DNA from 3 places in the Mesorhizobium sp. WSM4830 genome. Region 1 is predicted to be linked to each of the others. Evidence: predicted binding sites of a transcription regulator. Region 1 holds the regulator's gene; each other region holds the start of a gene.
What was found. The regulator PhoB, encoded in region 1, activates phosphate uptake and scavenging genes when phosphate is short. The targets are predictions, from matches to a motif close to TGTCATNNANCTGTCAT.
Positions count from the first base shown of each region.

Region 2: a site for PhoB is predicted at 1,996-2,012, ahead of ugpB (sn-glycerol-3-phosphate ABC transporter substrate-binding protein UgpB). Genes of this name have one in related genera too.
Region 3: a site for PhoB is predicted at 1,604-1,620, ahead of AC0L2Y_RS06255 (LTA synthase family protein). Genes of this name have one in related genera too.

Region 1 covers NZ_JBVVQI010000004.1:54,694-57,971, reverse strand. Annotated here, with positions in the region: gene xylF (D-xylose ABC transporter substrate-binding protein) at 1-120, opposite strand, end outside; gene AC0L2Y_RS07275 (ROK family protein) at 406-1,650, shown strand; gene phoB (phosphate regulon transcriptional regulator PhoB) at 1,660-2,349, opposite strand; gene phoU (phosphate signaling complex protein PhoU) at 2,366-3,073, opposite strand; gene pstB (phosphate ABC transporter ATP-binding protein PstB) at 3,106-3,278, opposite strand, start outside.
Region 2 covers NZ_JBVVQI010000004.1:251,166-254,443, forward strand. Annotated here, with positions in the region: gene AC0L2Y_RS08190 (putative bifunctional diguanylate cyclase/phosphodiesterase) at 1-1,781, opposite strand, end outside; gene ugpB (sn-glycerol-3-phosphate ABC transporter substrate-binding protein UgpB) at 2,075-3,278, shown strand, end outside.
Region 3 covers NZ_JBVVQI010000003.1:285,318-288,595, forward strand. Annotated here, with positions in the region: gene AC0L2Y_RS06255 (LTA synthase family protein) at 1-1,563, opposite strand, end outside; gene fabD (ACP S-malonyltransferase) at 1,811-2,776, shown strand; gene fabG (3-oxoacyl-[acyl-carrier-protein] reductase) at 2,837-3,278, shown strand, end outside.

The DNA.
Region 1 (3,278 bases):
GCGCTCTTCCTGGAAGTTCGACCAGGAGACGCCGATGACCTTGTCTTTAGCCTGCGCCACCGACGCCAGCGCCAGCGTCATGGCGACACCCGCCAGAATGGCGGTCGTGAATTTCTTCATCATATCCTCCCTGCGCCGCGTACGGCGTGACCAATTGGCTCAAAGACCAGCTTAGAAGCTCTAATTTTTTCGAGCCTCGAAAAAATACTGGCCCGATCTCCGGCTGCTGTCAACATCGATTCTGATGGATTTTGATGACTCTGCGAGTTTTTTCGAGCGTCGGAATAAACGATGACAGCGCCACCGGCATCTGACACTATTTGCCTGCATCCGACACTATTTGTCGGACATTACCGACGGCTTCCGGTTCATGAGCGGCCGCGGCAACCGGGAGGAAAGCAAACGATGTCGGTCGGAATCCGCCATGACGATTTGCGCCGGCGCAACCGGGCGATGGTGATCTCGGCGGTGCGCCGGGCCGGCCAGCCATCGCGTACGGAGATCGCAGCAACCACCGGCCTCAGTCATTCGACCATATCGGCGATCTCCTCCGACCTGATACGGGAAGGCATCCTCGCCGAGAGCAAGGCAAGTGAGCCTGTTTCGTTGAAACGCGGTCGTCCGCAGGTCGGCCTCGCCCTCAACCCGGAAGCTGCGGCGGTGCTGACCGTGGTGTTGTCGCTGAATTTCCTGTCGGCCGCCATCATCGACTATGCTGGACAGGTGGTCGCCGAGGAACAGCGCCGGCTGGATACGCTGACCATGCCGCGCGACGAGTTGATCCGTGAATGCATGGCCATCGTCCGGCGCCGGCTTGAGGATCCAGACCTTGACGTCCGCAGTGTCGCCCGCATCGCGCTGGCTATCCAGGGCATTACCGACTCCCCTGCACGCGCCATGCTGTGGTCGCCGATCACCCCGCAGACCGACATCGCCTTTGCCGACATGCTGGAGGACGAATTCGGCATCCCGGCAACGGTGGAGAACGACTGCAACATGATGGCGGTGGCTTTGCGCTGGCGCAATCCGGATCGCTATCGCGACGACTTCATCGCCATCCTGCTTTCGCATGGCATCGGCATGGGGCTGGTGCTGAAGGGCGAACTGTTCACCGGCACGCATTCCTCGGGCGGCGAATTTGGCCACATGATCCATCGTCCGGGCGGCGCGCTCTGCCGTTGCGGGCGGCGCGGCTGCATCGAGGCCTATGCCGGCAACTACGCCATCTGGCGCAACGCCAGGCAGATGAGCGAAGACAGCGAACCGGTCGCCGACGTCAGCGACGCCGACATGCGCGCACTGGCGGCCCGGGCGCGCGAGAAGGATGGGCCGGAACGCGAGGCCTACCGTAAGGCCGGCGAGGCGCTGGGTTTCGGTCTCGGCTCGCTGTTTGCGCTGATCGATCCGGCACCGGTCGCGATGGTGGGCGCCAGTGCCGCCGCCTTCGATCTGATCGAGCCGGCCTTGCGCCAGGCAATCGCCCAGACGGCCGGTGGCCAGCACTCCGGCTCGATCTCCTTCGACACCGAACCAAACGAATTGCCGCTGATCCGCGAAGGCTGCGCGATGCGGGCGTTAAGCTTTGTCGACCAGGAGATTTTCGCGCCGGGCGCGCAAATGAGGCCCGGCGTCCGAAAGAACGTCGCCTGACCAGGCGGGTCAATCTTCCCTGATCGCATAGCCGGCACCGCGGATGGTGCGGATGACATCCGGCATGCGGCCGTTGTTGACCGCTTTGCGCAGCCGCCCGACATGCACGTCGACGGTGCGTTCATCGATATAGATCGTCTCGCCCCAGACATTATCGAGCAACTGGCTGCGCGAGAAGACGCGGCCCGGATGCCGCATCATGAATTCGAGCAGCCGGAATTCGGTCGGCCCGAGCCTGATCTCGCTCTTCTTGCGATAGACCCTGTGCGATTCGCGATCGAGCACGATGTCGCCGACCTTCAGCACGCTGGACAGCACTTCCGGCTTGGCGCGGCGCAGCAGCGCCTTGACCCTGGCCATGAATTCCGGCGTCGAAAACGGTTTGACCAGATAGTCGTCGGCGCCGGTCGAAAGACCGCGCACCCGGTCGCTCTCCTCGCCGCGCGCGGTCAGCATGATGATCGGCAACCGCTCGGTTTCGGGGCGCACCCGCAACCGACGACAGAGCTCGATGCCGGAAACCGCTGGTATCATCCAGTCGAGCACCAGAAGGTCGGGCACATTCTCCTGTAAACGGATCTCGGCTTCGTCGCCGCGTGTCACTACCTCGACCTGGTAGCCTTCGGATTCGAGATTGTAGCGGAGCAGCACACCCAACGGCTCCTCGTCCTCCACCACCATTATGCGTGGTGCGATCATCGGCTGGGCACCCCCATCATGTCACCGGCGCGGACATTGTCGTTTCGTCCTGCTTCGGACGATTGACCGGCAATTGCTCGCCGGTCAGCACATAGTACGCATTTTCGGCGATGTTGGTGACATGGTCGCCGATCCGCTCCAGATTCTTGGCGCAGAACAGCAGATGCGTGCAAGCAGTGATGTTGCGCGGATCTTCCATCATGTAGGTCAACAGCTCGCGGAACACGGACGTGTATTTGACGTCAATGCGCTCGTCGGCGGCACGCAGCTTGGCCAACGCGGCCGCATCGCCTGCAGCATATTCCTCGATAACGCCCTGCACCTGGATGAGCACCAGCTGCGCCATCGCGTCGATGGAATGCGACAAGTCGCGCGGCGTGACGCTGAGGCCGACCGCACTCACACGCTTGGCGATATTCTTGGCAAGGTCGCCGATGCGTTCGAGGTCGCCGGCCATGCGGATCGCTCCGACCACATGGCGGAGATCGTGGGCCATCGGCTGGCGTTTGGCGATCAGGGTGATGGCGCGGTCGTCCAGTTCGCGTTGACGCGCATCCATGATGGCGTCGTCGGAAACGACGCGTTGCGCCAACACGTTGTCGGAATTCAACAGGGCCTTGGTCGCCCCGCCGACCATCGAACCGGCGAGGTCGGCCATGTCGCGGATCAGCTTGCTGATCTGCTCGAGATCCTCGTCGAAAGAAGCGACTGTGTGTTCGCCCATGGTCCTGTCCTCATATGCATGATCGGAACGGCTCAGCCGAAGCGGCCGGTGATGTAATCCTGCGTGCGCTTCTCTCGGGGCGACGTGAAGATCTTCTCGGTCCGGTCGAACTCGACCAGTTCACCCAGATACATGAAGGCGGTCTGGCGCGACACGCGCGCCGCCTGCTGCATGTTGTGGGTGACGATGACGATCGTGTAGTCGG
Region 2 (3,278 bases), 200 kb from region 1:
GCCACGGGGATGAAAACAGCCGGAGAAATGTCACCCCGCTCCGGATGCTGCCAACGGACCAGGGCTTCGAAGCCGATCATCCTGCCGCCGCGGATCTCCTTCTGTGGCTGGTAGACGAGGTGGAACTCCTTGCGGGCGATCGCCTGGCGCAATTCATGCTCCATCACGCGTTTGTCGCGGGCCGCCGTGCCCATGGCTATCTCGAAAAACCGATAGGTGTCACGGCCCTCCGTCTTGGCGCGATGGAGTGCCGTATCGGCATGGCTGATCAGGCCGGCCTGGTCTTCCGCATCCAGCGGAAAGAATGCGATGCCGATGCTGGCCGAGACAAGGCCGGAGCCGACCGAAACCCTGTTTTCCTCCCGAATCGCCGCCAGCAAATCCTCGGCTATCCGGCCTGCGGCCAGGGGGTCGGGGAGGTTCGGAGCTATGATGGCAAATTCGTCGCCGCCGAGACGCGCGAGCAACTGCCCTTGGCGCGGGATGCCGGCAATGCAGTGCGCCAACTTCTGCAGCATGGCGTCTCCGGCGGCGTGGCCGTAGAGGTCGTTGACCTGCTTGAACCGGTCAAGATCAAGCAGCAGGAGCGCCAGATATCCATCCTTGCCGCCACGATCCATCGAGGCGAATTCTGCTTCCAGCCGGGAAGAAAAGCTCCGCCGGTTGGCAAGCCCGGTAAGTGGATCGAAATGCGCGAGGCGGAGGATCTCTTCTTCCGCCTTCTTGCGCTCACGGATGTCGCGAACGGCAAGCACCGTATGCGACCTGCCGCAGTAGGTGATCTTCCTGGTGATCAGCTCGACAGGAATTCTCGCGCCGTCGCTGCCCCTTAATTTCGCTTCCTGCGCCTGTTCGCCGAAGCCGGACATATCGGCTGCGCCCTGTCCGTCGAAAAGCTCGCCGAGTTGCATCGTGTTGAGGGTGGCTGTCGCTGTTCCGGTCAGCTTCGCCATACTGTCATTGGCGCTGACGATCCGGGTGCCATCGCAAACGATCAGACCTTCCACCGCGGCATTGGCGAGATCGTGCATGCGATCGGCCTCGAGCTTCTGGCGGCGAAAGCGCAGGTCGATCCACAGCGCGGCACCCGACAGCACAAGGATTACCAGGCTGGCGACCGCCGCTGCAAAGGCCTGGGAAATGGGCTCGATGGAATGTTGGGATATTTCAATCGAGGAATCCGGAATGATCGACACCGCGGCCATCGCGATGAAATGCAGGCTGCAAATCGCCAGCGTCAAAAGCGCGGCGCCGCCGAGAGTGGCGAGCGCTGACGGGCGGCGCAAGACGACAAGGAGGGCCAGTGCCGCGAGGATCACGCCGGCCAGAAGCGATATCGCGACAAGGAGCAGGTTCCATACGACCCGGCCTTCGACCTCGAAAGCGGCCATGCCGATGTAGTGCATCGTCGCGATGGCGCCGCCCAGGATGGCGCCACCGACGAGGAAATGGTCGATGCCGCGGCGCAAAGTGGCGACCCACATCCCAAGCGCGGTCAGGACGACGGCGGCGGCAAGCGAAAAGGCGGATAATCCCGGATTGTATGCGTTCGGTATTCCCGGCGTAAACGCGGTCATGGCGATGAAATGCGTCGCCCATATGCCGAACCCGGTCGAGGCCGCGGCAATCATCAGCCAGGCAAGCCGGTTTCGCTCGGTCGATCGGCCGACATGCTTAAGGAGATTAACCGCTGAGAAGCAAGAAATTCCACAGACGAGTGCGGCAAGCGCAACCAGTCTCGGATCGTGCTGACTTACAATACAATTATAGACCGTCAGCATCCTGGTTCACTCGGTCTGCCAAAACTAACAGGGGAGGTGTGACTGATTAGCTCTTGGAGATTTTAACGAATGGTTAACCCGCGGGCCATGAGGCGGGTCTTTTCGGGGGAAAACCGACGCTGCTGCGCCGAAAAGGCGGTGATGTAGTTTCTGACGCCGCGTTTCGGGGACTGCAGTTTAGTAGGAAATGATGTTCATTGATCCGCAACAAAACCGTTGTCCGATTGTCATCAGCGCCACATATTGGCTTTGCGGAAGTGCCCCTTTCGCCAATGACAAACGGGAGATGAAACATGAAGTTCCTCGGCTTCGCGGCCGGTATCGCCGCCACCTTGACCCTGCTTTCCACCACCTCCGCCTTCGCCGTCACGCAGATCAGCTGGTGGCACGCCATGACCGGCGCCAACGCCGAGGTCGTCGACAAGATCTTCAAGGATTTCAATGCCAGCCAGAGCGACTATGAGCTCGTTCCGGTGTTCAAGGGCACCTATCCGGAGACGCTGAATGCGGGCATCGCTGCCTTCCGCGCCGGCCAAGCGCCCGATATCCTCCAGGTGTTCGATGTCGGCACCGGCGTGATGATGGCGGCCGAGGGTGCGATCAAGCCGGTGGCCGATGTGATGACCGGTGCCGGGATGACCTTCGACAAGAGCCAGTATCTGCCCGGCATCGTCGGCTATTATTCGAAGCCGGACGGCACCATGCTGTCGTTCCCCTACAACTCCTCCTCGCCGATCCTTTACTACAACAAGGACATCTTCCAGAAGGCTGGCCTCGACGTGAACAATCCGCCCAAGACCTGGAACGAGGTTTGGGAGGCTGCCAAGAAGATCAAGACGAGCGGCGCCGCCTCTTGCGGCTATACCTCGACCTGGCTGACCTGGATCCACCTGGAGAATTTCGCGGCGTGGAATGACGTGCCTTGGGCCAGCCAACAGAATGGCCTGGCCGGCGGTGACGTCGAACTCAAGATCAATGCGCCGATTTTCGTCAACCACTTCCAGGCGCTCGCTGACCTGGCCAAGGACGGCACATTCAAATATGGCGGACGCACCTCCGAAGCCAAGCAGATATTCCTCGCCGGCGAATGCGGCATCTTCACCGAGTCGTCGGGCGGCCTCGGCGATATCGTCAAGTCCGGCATGAACTATGGCATCGGCCAGCTTCCTTACGACAGTGACGCCAAGGGTGCCCCGCAGAACACGACGCCGGGCGGTGCCAGCCTCTGGGTGTTCGGCAACAAGTCGGACGAGGAATACAAGGGCGTCGCCGCCTTCTTTGCCTATCTGTCCAAGACCGAGGTGCAGGAATATCTGCACCAGAAATCGGGATACCTGCCGGTGACGCTCGCCGCATACGAGGCGACCAAGAAATCAGGCTTCTATGACAAGAACCCCGGCCGCGAGACACCCATCCTGCAGATGATCGGCAAGTCGCCGACCGACAATTCGAAGGGCGTGCGCCTGCCGAATCTGCCGCAGGTGCGCGATATCCAGA
Region 3 (3,278 bases), on a different contig from region 1:
GTCGGCCGCCTCCTTGCGCGGCGCGACATTGTCCTTCAGGAAGCCGGTCTCGACGTAGACCGGCCCAAGCGGCGGCAGATGGTCGCCGAAGAAGGCGATGACGGTCGGCCGCTCGCGTTTCTTCGCCCATTCGATCAGCCGCTCGAGGCCGCGGTCCGCGTCGGAAGAGCCTTCGGCATAGCTCAACAGCGATTCACGCGCCCATTGGCTGATCGGCGCCTGCACCTTGTGGGTCGGATTGTTATAGCGATACGGCTCATATGGTCCGTGGTTCTGCAGGCTGACGGCGAAAAAGAAGACCGGCTCGGCGCTGGTATCGGCCTCGTGGATGATCTCGTCCGTCATAGCTGCGTCCGACGCGAGCGGTCCGCGCTTCTGCATGGGCGGCAACGTCTCCTCGGATTTGAAGTCGTTGAAGCCGAAATCGGCATAGACGGCTCCCCGGTTCCAGAACCAGTTGGTTCCGGGATGGATGGCGCGTGCCCGGTAGCCCTGACTTTTCAGGAAGGTCGCCAGCGAGGGGGTCGGTGTCCGCACATATTGCTGGTAGGGAATGCTGCCCGCCGGCAGGAAGGCGTTGGAAAAGCCGGTCAGGGCCTCGAACTCGATGTTGGCCGTCATGCCGCCGAACTCGGGCGAGAACATGTAGCCCGTGCGCAGTGCCCGCACATTGGGGATAGGGTCGGGCGTGATGGTGACACCGGGCAGCTTGGTCGGATCCCAGAAGGATTCGCTCATGACGACGATGATGTCGGGCTTCTCGGCGGGTACCGAGGCCGTTACCTGCGGTTTGCCTATCGCTTCGATCGCCTTGTCGGAATAGCCGGGCGGCGCCGAGACGTGGGCCATCGGGACGTTCAGCGCGAAGGCGAGCGCAAAACCGTTTGAGGCATAGTTTTCCTTCTGGTCCCACATGATCGGGATGATCTGCAGCCGGTCGCGCGTCCACGAGAAAGTGGCATAGTCCATGATGGAGACGAAGAAGGCGATCAGCGGCACCGTCAGCGTCAGCCGGGCAAGGCGGCCCTTGTGGCTGAGTGCCGGAACGCGGCGGCGCCATAGCCGCCAGCCATACACGAGCAGCGACAGCCCGCCGACAATGCCGATCGCCAGGGCAATGGCGGTTCCCGGGCGATCGCGTACCAGGAGCGGCATCAGTGCCACGATCTGCCGGGAATAGAGGAAATCGGTCGGATAGAGCGGATCGCCGAGATAGAGCGACTTCTGGTGGCCGACGAACGCCAGCGACAATGTCAGCGGCGCGACGATCATCAGGCTCTGATGGCTGCGGCCGAGCACGGCGTCGAGGCCGATGAGGATCAGCGCAAAAATGATGATCGTGGTCCAGCCGGGTTTGAAAGGCTGCAGAAAGAAATCAATGGTGCCGGCAAAGTTGCCGCGCACGATCAGTTCGATGGCAAACACCAGGATCGCCGCAGCCAGCAAGCTGATAAGGCCATAGCGGATGACAGGCCATTTGCGCGCCGGTAGATAGCCGGTCGACGGATCGCCTTCAAGAAACTGTGGCGCCGCCTCGGCTGCGCTCTGCTTGGTCTTTGCCACTTCAATAGTTCCCCGGCCCGCAACAAAAGCGTCACTCGATTGTCATCGAACTGTCACGCAAAGCCTAGCGTCTGCGGCGGAAATAAGAAGAGCCAGCAAACAAATCGTGAGCGGTTTTCATCATGAGTGATCGCCAAAAAGCCTGCCGAAACAGGCACTCGGCCGACATTACGTGGTCAAGGTTGGGCTTGACTTGGCCGCACGCCTTGCGTCACAGGCAACGAGAACCAGCAGCTGGGAGCCGACGATGGCCATCGCATTCACCTTTCCGGGGCAGGGCAGCCAGGCTGTCGGCATGGGCAAGGACCTCGCCAATACTTTTGTGGAATCGCGGCGGATCTTCGAGGAAGTCGACGACGCGCTCGGCGAAAAACTATCGCAGCTGATCTGGGAAGGCCCGGAAGAGACGCTGACGCTGACCACCAATGCCCAGCCGGCGCTGATGGCGGTGTCACTTGCCGCAGTCCGGGCGCTGGAGGCGCGCGGCTTCTCGCTGAACGGCGAGGTCACCTATGTCGCCGGCCACTCGCTCGGTGAATATTCGGCACTTGCGGCCGCTGGTTTCGTTTCGGTCGCCGACGCCGCCCAGCTGTTGCGTATCCGCGGCAATGCCATGCAGGCGGCTGTACCGGCCGGCGAGGGCGCCATGGCGGCGATCATCGGGCTGGAACAGGCCGACGTCGAGGCTGCTTGCGCAGAGGCCGCCCAGGGCGCCGCCAAAGATCCCGCGCAAGCCTTGGTTTGCCAGATCGCCAATGACAATGGCGGCGGCCAGCTGGTGATCTCCGGCGCCAGGCCGGCGGTCGAACTGGCGGCGAAGCTATGCACGGAGAAGGGCGCCAAGCGGGCGCTGATGCTGCAGGTCTCGGCGCCCTTCCATTCGGCATTGATGAAGCCTGCGGCCGAGATCATGCGGGAGGCGCTGGCGGCCGTGACGAAGAGTGCGCCCGCCGTGCCGCTGGTCTCTAATGTTACGGTGACCCCGACGAGCGATCCCGACGAGATTGCCCGCCGCCTCGTCGAACAGGTGGTCGGGCGCGTGCGCTGGCGCGAAACGGTGGAGTGGTTCGGCAGCAATGGCGTCGGCACACTTTACGAAGTGGGCGCCGGCAAGGTGTTGTCGGGGCTGGCCCGCCGCATCAACGGCGACATTGCCACCGCTGCCATCGGATCCGCGGCGGATGTCGAGGCGGCGCTGGCGAAGCTTGCATAATCAACTGGCGATTTGACACCGCTCCATGCGAAGGGTGTTCGCTCAGATCAGGAGGCAAGAATGTTCGAATTGACCGGCCGCAAGGCGCTCGTCACCGGCGCATCGGGGGGCATCGGCGAGGCGATCGCCCGCGTGCTGCATGCCCAGGGCGTCATCGTCGGCCTGCACGGCACACGTATCGAGAAACTGGAGGCGCTGGCCGCCGAACTGGGCGACCGGGTCAAGCTTTTCCCGGCCAATCTTTCCAATCGCGACGACGTCAAGGCGCTCGGCCAGAAGGCGGAGGCCGATCTCGAAGGCGTCGACATCCTCGTCAACAATGCCGGCATCACCAAGGACGGGTTGTTCGTACGCATGGCTGATGCCGACTGGGATAGCGTGCTCGAGGTCAACTTGACCGCCGTGTTCCGGCTGACCCGCGAGCTTACCCATCCGATGATGCGGCGCCGCCATGGCCGCATCATCAACATCACCTCAGTGGTCGGCGTCACCGGCAATCCCG